Linked DNA regions of Oharaeibacter diazotrophicus. The protein of the gene in region 1 interacts with the protein of each later gene in a pairwise test. Links are inferred from orthologs where the notes say so. Each region holds a gene or a part of one and is shown in the gene's direction. Other genes may lie near its edges.

Evidence for each region.
Region 2: the proteins of grpE (region 1) and EDD54_RS06395 interact in binary tests that used the Escherichia coli proteins (3 or more experiments, as listed by UniProt). The link is inferred for Oharaeibacter diazotrophicus from one-to-one orthologs.

The regions. Positions count from the first base shown.
Region 1 is NZ_SNXY01000007.1:130,640-136,672, forward strand. What follows is about bases 949-3,911. They hold grpE (nucleotide exchange factor GrpE), read left to right. Parts: upstream 949-2,114; coding sequence 2,115-2,708; downstream 2,709-3,911. Other genes in these bases: hrcA (heat-inducible transcriptional repressor HrcA), read left to right, coding at 949-1,982; EDD54_RS09135 (trimeric intracellular cation channel family protein), read left to right, coding at 2,935-3,585; EDD54_RS09140 (methyl-accepting chemotaxis protein), read left to right, coding at 3,682-3,911. Also shown: EDD54_RS09115 (non-canonical purine NTP pyrophosphatase), read right to left, coding at 1-46; rph (ribonuclease PH), read right to left, coding at 43-765; more of hrcA, read left to right, coding at 912-948; more of EDD54_RS09140, read left to right, coding at 3,912-5,295; nth (endonuclease III), read right to left, coding at 5,311-6,033. UniProt on the Escherichia coli protein: Participates actively in the response to hyperosmotic and heat shock by preventing the aggregation of stress-denatured proteins, in association with DnaK and GrpE. It is the nucleotide exchange factor for DnaK and may function as a thermosensor.
Region 2 is NZ_SNXY01000006.1:1,347,886-1,353,952, reverse strand. Bases 1,733-4,729 are described here. They hold EDD54_RS06395 (Nramp family divalent metal transporter), read left to right. Parts: upstream 1,733-2,551; coding sequence 2,552-3,907; downstream 3,908-4,729. Other genes in these bases: EDD54_RS06390 (aldo/keto reductase), read right to left, coding at 3,954-4,729; EDD54_RS06400 (hypothetical protein), read left to right, coding at 1,733-2,035. Also shown: EDD54_RS06405 (hypothetical protein), read left to right, coding at 1-909; more of EDD54_RS06400, read left to right, coding at 1,079-1,732; more of EDD54_RS06390, read right to left, coding at 4,730-4,880; EDD54_RS06385 (hybrid sensor histidine kinase/response regulator), read right to left, coding at 5,032-6,067. UniProt on the Escherichia coli protein: H(+)-stimulated, divalent metal cation uptake system. Involved in manganese and iron uptake. Can also transport cadmium, cobalt, zinc and to a lesser extent nickel and copper. Involved in response to reactive oxygen.

The DNA.
Region 1 (6,033 bases):
CGACCAGCAGGCGGCGGCCGTCGATGCGGCGGAGGTCCGTGCTCACAGCCCGAGCGCCTTCTTCTGGATTTCGACCAGTTCGCCGATGCCCTTCTTGGCGAGGACCAGCAGTTCGGCGAACTGCGCCTCGGAGAAGGGCTCGTCCTCGGCGGTGCCCTGGATCTCGACGATGCCGCCGCGGCCGGTCAGCACGAAGTTGGCGTCGGCCTCGGCGTCGGAATCCTCGGCGTAGTCGAGGTCGAGCACGGCCTTGCCGGAATAGAGGCCGCAGGAGACCGCGGCGACGTGGTCGCGCAGCACCTTGGCCTGGGCCGGCACGATGTTGCGGGCGCGCATCCACTCGACGCAGTCGTGGAGCGCGACGAAGGCGCCCGTGATCGAGGCGGTGCGGGTGCCGCCGTCGGCCTGGAGGACGTCGCAGTCGATCACGATCTGCTTCTCGCCGAGGGCGATCGGGTCGACGACGGCGCGCAGCGAGCGGCCGATCAGGCGCTGGATCTCGAGGGTGCGGCCGGACTGCTTGCCGGCGGCGGCCTCGCGGCGGGTGCGCTCGTGGGTGGCGCGCGGCAGCATGCCGTATTCGGCGGTGACCCAGCCCTTGCCGGTGCCGCGCATCCAGGCCGGCACCTTCTCCTCGAGCGAGGCGGTCACCAGCACGTGGGTGTCGCCGAACTTGACGAGGCAGGAGCCCTCGGCGTGACGGGTCACCGCGCGCTCGAGCGAGACGGGACGCATGGCGTCGGGGGCGCGGCGGGAGGGGCGCATGGGCTCGGTGTCTCCGGGTGACCTTCTCGGACGGGAGGCCCTTGTAGTCCGCCGCCGCCGGAAAGGGCAAGACCGGCGGGCCGGAGAGGCTTGCGATCCCGGCGCGTCCGCGCCAAATTCCGGTGTGGAGCATCAGACCGGACGCCATGGCAGCGGACACCAGGACGGGCAGCCTCAGGGAACTCGACGAGCGGTCGCGGGAGATCTTCCGCCGCATCGTCGACACCTATCTCGAGACCGGCGAGGCCTCCGGCAGCCGGAACATCTCCCGTCTGCTCGCGGCGCCGCTGTCGCCGGCCTCGGTGCGCAACGTCATGGCCGACCTCGAGCGCGAGGGCCTGATCTACGCCCCGCACACCTCCGCCGGCCGGCTGCCGACCGACCTCGGCCTGCGCTTCTTCGTCGACGCCATGCTGGAGTTCGGCGACCTCACCTCCGAGGAGCGCTCGACCATCGAGACCAAGGTCCGCATCGACGGCGGCGGCCGCTCGGTCGAGACGGTGCTGACCGAGGCGAGCCAGATGCTGTCCGGACTGTCGCGCGGGGCCGGCGTCGTGGTGACGCCCAAGGCCGACATGCGGCTGAAGCACATCGAATTCGTCCGCATCGAGCCGACCCGCGGCCTCGTCGTGCTGGTCGGCGAGAACGGCACGGTCGAGAACCGCCTGATCGACCTGCCGCCGGGGCTGCCGCCGTCGTCGCTGGTCGAGGCCGCCAACTTCCTCAACGCCCGGATCCGCGGCCGCACCCTGTCGGAGATCCGCGCCGAGATCGAGCGCCGCGCCGCCGAGCAGCGCGAGGAGCTCGACGGACTGACCGCCCGCCTCGTCGAGGCGGGGCTGGCGTCGTGGTCGTCCGCCGCCGGCGACCGGCCGCAGACGCTGATCGTGCGCGGGCGCGCCAACCTGCTCGACGACGTCCGTGCCGCCGAGGACCTCGAGCGCATCCGCGCGCTGTTCGAGGACCTCGAGACCAACGCCGACCTCGTGCAACTGCTCGGCCTCGCCGACGCCGGCGACGGCGTGCGCATCTTCATCGGCTCGGAGAACAAGCTGTTCGGCCTCTCCGGCTCGTCGCTTGTGGTGTCGCCCTACCGCGACGGCGACGCGCGCGTGATCGGCGTCGTCGGCGTGATCGGTCCGACCCGGCTCAACTATGCCCGGGTGGTGCCGATGGTGGACTACACCGCGCGGATGGTCGGCCGCCTGCTCGGCTGAGACGGCCGCGGCGGCGGAGCACGGCCTTCCCCCGGCTTGATTTTCCCGGCGCGAACCCTCAAATCCGGTCCGGCCAGTTCAGGCGCCGCCCGTTCCCGACGGCCGCGGTGCCCTTCGCGCACGAGAGGATCGATGACCGACGAGACCGAAACCGCCGCCCCGGCCGACGGGGCCTCCGTCGAAACCCCGGCCGCGGCGCCGCCGGCCGACGACCGCACGGCCGCGCTCGAGGCGGAGGTGGGCCAGCTCAAGGACCAGCTGCTGCGCACCCTCGCCGAGATGGAGAACCTGCGCCGGCGTACCGAGCGCGAGATCGCCGACACCCGCTCCTACGCGGTGGCGAGCTTCGCCCGCGACATGCTGACCGTGAGCGACAACCTCGCCCGCGCCCTGACGGCCGTGCCCGACGAGACCCGCGAGGGTGCCGACGAGGCGACCCGGGCGCTGCTCGACGGCGTCGGCATGACCGAGCGCGAGCTCCTGAAGGCGCTCGAGAAGCACGGCGTGCGCCGGATCGACCCGACCGGCGAGCGCTTCGACCCCAACTTCCATCAGGCCATCTTCGAGGTTCCGAACACCGAGGTGCCCTCGGGCACGGTGGTGCAGGTCGTGCAGTCCGGCTTCGTCATCGGCGAGCGCGTCCTGCGCCCGGCGATGGTCGGCGTCGGCCGCGGCGGCCCGAAGCCGGCGCCCGCCGGCGAGGCCAAGGTCGACCGCACGGTCTGATACCGGCCTCGCCGATTCCCGACTCGTCGAGAATCTGCGAGGTTTCGGCCATCCGGCCGGCGCCCGGTCGGGCGCTCCTCGCCCGAAAAGCTCCGACCAGAGGTCGGACCTTTGCGAACTCGGTCCGACGCCCGCGACCGCGCCCGCCGCGGAAGGCGGGCGCGAAGGGTGTTTCCTCGCCGCGCGGGTTCGGGCACCGTCGTCCGGACGCGCGCGGGAGGACCCGATGGACACGCCGACGCTCTTCGCCTTCCTCGACCATCTCGCGATCGCCGTCTTCGCCGTCACGGGCGCGCTTGCGGCCTCGCGCAAGGAACTCGACATCGTCGCCTTCTGCTTCTTCGGCGTCGCCGCCGGGCTCGGCGGCGGCACGCTGCGCGACGTCCTGCTCGGCGAACTGCCGGTGTTCTGGGTGGCGCAGCCGGCCTACGTGGTGGTCGCGGTCGCCGCCTCGGTGCTGGTGTTCTTCACCGCCCACGTCTTCTACGAGAACTGGTCGCGCTACCGGCTGCTGCTCTGGGCCGACGCGGTCGGCATGGCCGCCTATGCGGTGATGGGCGCCGCCAAGGCGCTCGCCGCCGGCGCGCCGGCGATACCTGCAATGGTGATGGGAGCGATGACCGCCACCTTCGGCGGCGTCATCCGCGACGTCGTCGCCGGCGAGCCGTCGGTGCTGCTCCGGCGCGAGATCTACGTCAGCGCCGCCTTCGCGGGCGCGGCCGTCTACGTGATGCTGATCGGCGTCGGCGCGCCGTTCTGGGCGGCGGCCGCGCCCGGCGCGACCGTGGCCTTCGTCATCCGTGCCGGCGCGCTGGCACGGGGATGGTCGCTGCCGGTCTACCGACCGCGGCCGGGCCGGGACGTCGACCGGGTCTGATCGGGACGTCGAGGAGCGGCTTCCGACCTGACCTTAACGTCATTTTCACGTGTCGGATGCAGACGTAATCCTGAATATGTCCGTCTGCGAGAGACCATGACGTTCCCCCGTTTGACGCTCGGCCTGAGGTTCATGGCGGTGATCGGCGTCGCCGTCGCGGTGATGGGGCTCGGCACGCTCGGCGCGCTCTACCAGTTCCGCGCCGCCCTGGTCGACCAGGGGCTGGCGGGTACCCGCGCGGTGGCCGAGGACGCCGTCGCCGCGGTCGAACGGGCGAAGGGCGGGGACGCGGCGGGCGACGCCGCCATCGTCGCGGCGCTCGCCGGCCTCCGGACGCCCGACGGCAAGGCGCTCGCGATCCTCGGCGCCGACGGCGCGGTGATTTCGGCCGGGGCGGAACGCCTCGCGGACGGCGCGTCCACGGCCCTCCTCGCCGGCGCGAAGGTCGGGGCCGAGGCGATCGCCCACGACGCCGTCGTCGACGGTGCCGCCGCCGCGCGGCTCTCCTTCGCCCGGCCGGTCGCGGACGGCCGGCTGGTGGTGGTGGCGAGCTACGATCCGCGGAGCGCCGACATTGTCCTCGTCCGCATCGTCCTCGTCATCGCCGCCTTCTCGGGCCCGATGCTGCTCGTGTTCCTCGCCTGGGCGTGGCGGCTCGGCCGCGGCATCAGCCGCGATCTCGCGACCATCAGCACCGCGGTCGGCCGGCTGGCGGCCGGCGACACCACCGTCTCGGTCTCCGGCGTCGGCGGCGACGACGAGGTCGGCGAGATCGCGACCGCGGTCGAGGTGTTCCGCACGTCGATGGTCGAGAACGACCGCATGAAGGCCGAGGAGAACGCCCGCATCGCCGACCGCGCGGCCCGCGCGGCGCGGCTGGAGCGGATCGTCCACGCCTTCCGCGAGGAGGCCGGGCAGATCGTCGGCTTCGTGCGCGCGAGCGCCGACGCGATGAACGGAACCGCCGGCGACCTCACCGCGGTCTCGACCGTGACGCGCTCCTCCGCCGAGGCGGCCGAGCAGACCGCCGCGCGCGACGCCGCCGCGGTGGCCGACGTCGCCGACGCCGCGCGCCGGCTCGCCGACACCGTCCGCGAGGTCGGCGAGAGCGTTCGCGCGGCCTCGCTCGTCACCGCCGAGGGCGCGACGCTCGGGCGTTCCGCCCGCGGCGAGGTCGAGCGCCTCGCCGGCAGCGCCGACCGGATCGGCCATGCCGTCGAACTGATCCGCGCCATCGCCGGCCAGACCAACCTGCTCGCGCTCAACGCCACCATCGAAGCCGCCCGCGCCGGCGAGGCGGGCAGGGGCTTCGCCGTCGTCGCCAGCGAGGTCAAGGCGCTCGCCGGCCAGACCGCCAAGGCCACCGACGAGATCGCCGCCTATGTCGGCGAGATCCAGCAGGCCACCGCCGAGGTGGTGTCGCAGATCGGCTCGGTCACCGACACGCTCGACGGCATCGAACGCTCCAGCGCCGACATCGCCGCCGCCATGGAGCGCCAGGCCGAGGCGACCGACGGCATTTCGCGGCGGGCCGACGACGTCGCCCGCGGCTCGGCCGAGCTCGGCGGTTCGGTGCGCGACGTCACCGGCGCGGCGGGCGAATCCTCGCGCGTCGCCGGCACCGTCACCGAGGTCGCCCGCGACCTCGCCACCGCGGCCACCGAACTCGACGAGCGGATCCGCCGCTTCATCGAGGACGTCGCGGCCTGAGGGTCGAACGGCCGGTCACACGCGCTTCTCGGGACTCTTGCAGAGGTCGGCGATCGCGCAGCGCTCGCATTCGGGCTTGCGGGCCTTGCAGACGTAGCGGCCGTGCAGGATCAGCCAGTGGTGGGCGTGGCGCATGTAGCGCGCCGGTACGACGCGCTCGAAGGCGCGCTCGACGTCGAGCGGGGTGCGGCCCTGGGCGAGCAGCAGCCGGTTGCCCATGCGGAAGATGTGGGTGTCGACCGCGAAGGTCGGTTGGCCGAAGGCGATGTTCAGGACCACGTTGGCGGTCTTGCGGCCGACGCCCGGCAGCTTCTCCAGCGCCTCGCGGTCGGCCGGGACCGTGCCGCCGTGGTCGCGGATCAGCGCCTCCGACAACGCCACCACGTTCTTGGCCTTGTTGCGGAAGAGGCCGATGGTGCGGATCGCGTCGCGGACGCGGTCCTCGCCGAGCGCGACCATCTTCGACGGCGTGTCGGCGAGCGCGAACAGCACGCGGGTCGCCTTGTTGACGCCCGCATCGGTCGCCTGCGCCGACAGCACGACGGCGACCAGCAGCGTGAAGGCGTCGGTATGCTCGAGCTCGCCCTGCGGCTCGGGGTTCGCCGCCTCGAAGCGGGCGAAGATCGCCTCGATCTCGGCCGGCGAATAGACCGCCTTCGCCTTGGTCGCCGCCTTCGCCGTCGTCTTCGCCCTGGGACGGGGCGCCGCCGCGGGCGCGGCCGGGGCGGCGGCCGGTCC
Region 2 (6,067 bases), on another replicon or contig:
GGCGCCGCGGTCGAGGCGGTGCCCGACGACACGCCGTTGTCGGTCTGGATCCAGGACCAGTCGCTGGCCTTTTCCGGCAGCGCGCGCCCGCGGCTGCTCGCCGGCCCGCGCTTCTCGGTCGGCGCGCTGCCGCTCGACCTCGTCCTCGACGGGCCGCCGCTGCTCGACGGCGGCAACCTCCTGGTCGGCGCGGATTACGCGCTCGTCGGTGCGGACGAGTTCGCGTTCTGGCGCGCGCGGCGTGCCGTGCCGCCGCCGGAGGGGGAGGGCGCGCTCGCCGCCTTCGCGGCCGACTACGGCCTGCCGGAGCGGATCGTCGTGGTCGGCGGGGCGGAGCCGGCGCCGACACCCTTCGGCAGCAATCACCCGCGCGACGACGGCGTCTGGCGTCACGACCCATGGCCGGGCATCGTCGCCAAGGGCTCGCGGCAGGCGGTGTTCCACGTCGACGTCCACGTCACGCCGGCCGGCCGTGCGCCGGACGGGCGGCCGCGCCTCCTGGTCGGCGATCCCGCTCTGGCGGCCCGGCTCGCCGGCCTGCCGCCGCCGCCGGAGGACTACGCCGCCCGCTTCGACGCAGACGCGGCGGCGCTCGCCGCAGCCGGCTTCGCGGTGCTGCGCAATCCGCTGCCGGCGATCGGCATCGACCACGCGCACCGCCGGCGGCGCACCATGCACCTCCTCTCCGCCAACAACGCCTGGGTCGAGGCCGAGGGCGTCGCGACGCCGCGCGCGTGGGTACCGCTGTTCGCCGCCGGGCCGGACGATCCGCTCGCGGCGGTCGACGACGCCATGCTGGCGCTCTGGGCCGGGCTCGGCTTTTCGACCGTGCCGGTGCGTGGGCTCGGCGCCCTGGCGCTGCGCAACGGCGGCCTCAACTGCGCCAGCCGGATCCTGTCGAGGCGCTGACCGCGCCGCGGGGCGGGTCTTGGACTCGAAGAGGTGGTGCCACGCTCTTGGAAAATCTCGATTTCGGGGGAAGATCGGCGGCCGTGCGTCCGTTCAAGGGACGACGGGCGCCGTGCCCGTCGCAGATCGCGTCCGTAGATCGCGCCACCCAGGGGGAAGACGAGTGACCATGCGCCCGTTCCGTGCCGCCGCCGCCGTGCTGCTGCTCTCCGTCGCCACGGCGGCGGCCGCCCCGACGTCTTCGCCCGTACCGGGCACCAATTGCCCGAACTTCCCCGCCGACAGCTGGTGGCACGCCGACGTCTCCAAGCTGCCGGTGCATCGCTCCAGCGCGCGCTGGATGGCGAACATGTCGCCGAGCCGCCGGCTGCACCCGGACTTCGGACCGAGCTACGGCGAGCAACCGGTGCCCTACGGCATCCCGATCACCGTGGTGGCGTCGTCCCACCCCAAGGTGTCGGTGACCTTCGACTACGCCGACGAGAGCGACCGCATCCGTTATCCGCTCGGGTCCGACACCAAGGTCGAGGGCGGCCAATGGGTCGAGGGCGACCGCCACACCATCGTCGTCGACAAGGGCACCTGCCGCGTCTACGAGACCTGGGCGACCTCCCGGCGCGGCGGCCGCTGGTTCGCCGGCAGCGGGGCGTCGTGGCTCCTGAAGTCGAACGCGCTGCGCCCGGACGGCTGGACCTCCGCCGACGCCGCCGGCCTGCCGATCCTGCCCGGTCTCCTGCGCTACGACGAGGTCGCGCGCCGGCGGATCGACCACGCCGTCCGCTTCACCACCGACGTCACCGACCGCGCCCATCTCTGGCCGGCCCGCCACGACGCCGGCTCGGTCTCGAACGCCGCCTTTCCGCCGATGGGTGCGCGCTTCCGTCTGAAGGCGTCCTACCGGATCGACCCGGCGCTCAGGGCCGACACCAGGGCGGTGCTGGCCGCCTTCAAGCGCTTCGGCCTCGTCCTCGCCGACAACGGCTCGCCGTGGTTCTTCCAGGGCACCGCCGACACGCGCTGGCCCGAGGGCCTGCTCGACGAGCTGAAGCAGGTCCCGGCCTCGGCCTTCGAGGCGGTCGACACCTCCTCGCTGATGCGCGACCCGGACAGCATGCGGGTGAAGTGACCGCTCCCGCGCGAGGACGGTTGTAAGGGCTCGGGTTTCCGTGGGCTCTTCGGCGGACGTCGCGGCGGAACGGCCAGCTCCGCCGGCCGTCGCGACCCCTTCCGCCTCGCTCCGCTCGGCACCTTCCCCTAAAGGGAAGGATGAAGGAAGCGGTTGGCGCGGCGCGCAGACCGGGCCGGCCGTCGAGCGTCGGAAGCCCGGGGGGTCTCATCCTTCCCCTCCAGGGGAAGGTGGCCCGGAGGGCCGGAAGGGGTCGGGGTTCCGAGGGCGTTTCGGTGGACGTCGCGGGCCGTCCGGCCTCGGAAGCCCGTTGCCTCCATCCTTCCCTTCAGGGGAAGGATGGAACCGCAGCTTCGAGCGATCGTCATGACGAACGTGCGGCGCCTCCTTCGAGGCGCCGCCGGGCGATGCGGAGCCCCGCGCCCCGGCCGCCTCCGCGACCTCCCCCCATTCGCGAGTTGCTATTGCGAGTGATTTGCATTCTAATCTGACGGTCCGTACGGGGAACCACGCATCGTGACCGAAACCGTCTCGCCGACCGTCGTCTCCCTGAACCGCTTCGGCTGGCGCCGCGACCGCGGCGATCCCGCGCTCGCGGAGGTCCACGCCTCGGTGGCGGTGCCGCGCAAGCCGGGCCTGCGCCGGCTCGCGGCCTTCCTCGGGCCGGGCTATCTCGTCGCCGTCGGCTACATGGATCCCGGCAACTGGGCGACCTCGCTCGCCGGCGGATCCCGCTTCGGCTACGCGCTGCTGGTGGTGGCGCTGGTCTCCAACGTGATGGCGATCGTGCTGCAGGCGCTGTGCGCCCGGCTCGGCATCGCCACCGGCCGCGACCTCGCGCAGGCCTGCCGCGACGCCTATCCGCGCTGGGTGTCGTGGCCGCTGTGGCTGCTCGCCGAACTGGCGATCTGCGCCACCGACCTCGCCGAGGTGATCGGCACCGCGATCGGCCTCAACCTACTGTTCGGCATCCCGCTCGAGATCGGCGTGATCCTGACCGCGCTCGACGTCTTCCTGGTGCTGTTCCTGCAGGGCCTCGGATTCCGCTACGTCGAGGCGCTGATCGTCGCGCTGCTCGGCGTCATCTTCGTGTGCTTCGGCGTCCAGATCGCCATGGCCGATCCGCATTGGGGCGCGGTGATCGCCGGCTTCGCGCCGACCACCGACATCGTCACCAACCCGGACATGCTCTATCTCGCGCTCGGCATCATCGGCGCGACCGTGATGCCGCACAATCTCTACCTGCACTCGGCGATCGTGCAGACCCGCGGCTACGACCGCACGCCGGAAGGCCGGCGCAGCGCCGTCACCTATGCCACCATCGACTCCACGGTGGCGCTGATGATCGCGCTCCTGATCAACGCCTCGATCCTGATCCTGGCGGCCGCCGCCTTCTACCACACCGGCAACACCACCGTGGCCGAGCTCGGCGAGGCGCACACGCTGCTGGCGCCGCTGCTCGGCAGCGCGATCGCGCCGACGCTGTTCGCTGTGGCGCTCTTGTGCTGCGGCTTCAACTCGACGGTGACGGCGACGCTGGCCGGGCAGGCGGTGATGGAGGGCTTCCTCGACATCCGCCTCTCGCCGTGGCTGAGGCGACTGGTGACGCGGGCGATCGCGATCGTGCCGGCCGCCGCCGTCACCATCGCCTACGGCGAGAGCGGCACCGCCGAACTGCTGATCCTCAGCCAGGTCGTGCTCAGTCTGCAGTTGCCCTTTGCCGTGGTGCCGCTGGTGATGTTCACCGCCGACCGCTCCAAGATGGGGGCGCTGGTGGCGCCGCGCTGGCTGTCGGTGTTCGCCGCGCTGATCGCGACGGTGATCGTGGTGCTCAATCTCAAGCTGATCTACGACTTCGTCACCGGGGCCTGAACCGGACATCCCGGGGCGCGGCATCCACGCCCCGGGAGACCGCCGGTCAGCCCGGATCGTAGGCGCGGGTCGCCTCGGGGTCGGCGCTGTCGCGCTCGATGGCGGAGAGTTCCAACCAGACGGCGTCCGGCACCGGGAAGGCCGCCCATTCCAGCGTCTGCGCCACCCGCTCGGGCTTGCTGACGCCGCAGATCGTCGACGCCACGCGCGGATCGCGCAGCGAGAACTGCAGCGCCACCGCGCCGGCCGGCACGCCGTGGCGGGCGCAGATCTCCTCGACCCGGCGCAGCGGCGCCAGCATGGCGTCGGTCGCCTCCTGGTAGACGTAGCGGCGGAAGCCGGCGGTGCCCTTGGCGAGCGCGCCGCCAGCGTAGGGGGCCGCGTTGAACACGGACGTACCGCGCTCGACGCAGAGTTCGATCATCGCCTCCGCGTTGCCGTTGACGACGGTGTGGCGGTTGTGGGTGATGATCGCGTCGAAGGGGAAGTCGCGCAGCATCGGCATCATCACCGCGACGTCGCCGGCGGCGAGGCCAACCGCGTCGGCGAGCCCTTCCTCCTTCATCCGGAACAGCTCCTCGACGGCGCCGCCGGGACCCGCGATCTCGCCGAGGTCGCGGGCGTGCTCGGGGTCGTGCAGGTGGAGGACGTGGACCTTGTCGAGCCCGAGCGCGGCGAGGCTCTCTTCGGCCGAACGCCGTGCCGCGGCGGCGTCGAAGCGGCCGGTCTCGACGTCGCGGTCGAGCTTGGTGGAAATCACCGCGCCGGCCGGCAGGCCGCCGATCGCCCGGATCGCCGCGCCGATGCGCGCCTCGCTGCGGCCGGCGCCGTAGATCCGGCTGGTGTCGAGGAAGGGATGGTCGCTGGCGAGGATGGCCTCGACCGTCGCCTGGGCCCGCGCCTCGTCGACGCTGTAGCCGTAGGTGTTCGGCATGTCGCCGAGCGCGGAGGTGCCGAATCCGATCCTCGGCACCCGGACCGCCGTCCGGCCCACGGACACGCGGGCGTCATCGTTTCCGCTCAAGATTGTCCTCCTCGTCGTCGTTTCCGGTCGTCGGGGGGCTCGGCCGCGCCGCGGTCCCGGCGCGGGGCCTTCCCCGTGGCGCTCCCCCGCGCCGCGCCGGTCATAGCACGGCGCGCGGTCCGGTGCGGCCCGCCGTCGCATCCGCGATGGCGGCGGCGAGGCCGTCGCGGCTGAACGGCTTGGCGAGGCGGTGCGCCGGCAGGTCGGCGGGCAGGTCGGAGTAGCCGGTGACCACCAGGATCGGCAGCTCCGGCCGGATCGCGGCGAGGCGGGCGGCGAGTTCGGCACCGGTCATTTCCGGCATCACCTGATCGGTCAGCACGAGGTCGAAAGCGCCGCCGGATTCGACGAGGCCGAGCGCCCGCGCCGCCGACGGCACGGCGACGACGGCGTGGCCGAGGTCCTCGAGCATGCCGGCGGTGGCGGCGAGCACCAGTTCGTCGTCGTCGACCGCGAGCACCGCCAGCCGACGCCCCGGCGTCGGCACCGGCCGCGGCCGCGCCGGCTCGTCCCGGACGTCCTCGGGGGCGGCCGCCGGCAGCAGCAGTTCCACCGTCGTGCCGATGCCGACCCGGCTGCGGATCCGCATCCGCCCGCCCGACTGCTCGGCGAGACCGTGCACCATCGACAGCCCGAGACCGGTGCCCTTGCCGACGCCCTTGGTCGTGAAGAACGGCTCGACCGCGCGCGCCAGCGTCGCCTCGTCCATGCCCGAGCCGCTGTCGGTGACCGCGACCGCGACATAGGCGCCGGGCGGCAGCCCGTCGGTCGGATCCGGCACGGCCGGCGCCGCGGAGAATGTGATGGTGCCGCCCTCCGGCATGGCGTCGCGGGCATTGACGGCGAGGTTGATCAGGGCGGTCTCGAGGTGGTGCGAGTCGGTACGGACCGGCGGCACGTCGGCGGGGAAGGGTGTCTCGATCGCGATGGCCGGCCCGAGCGAGCGTTCGAGCAGCTCCGTCATCCCAGCGACCAGCGCGGCGACGTCGACGGCGCGGATCACGAGGTCCTGGCGCCGGGCGAAGGCGAGCATGCGCCGGGTCAGCGCCGCGCCACGGTCGACCGCGCGCACGAGGTCGTCGAGGATCGCGCGGGTGCGCGGCTCGTCGGGCACGCGCCGGCGCAGCACTTCGAGC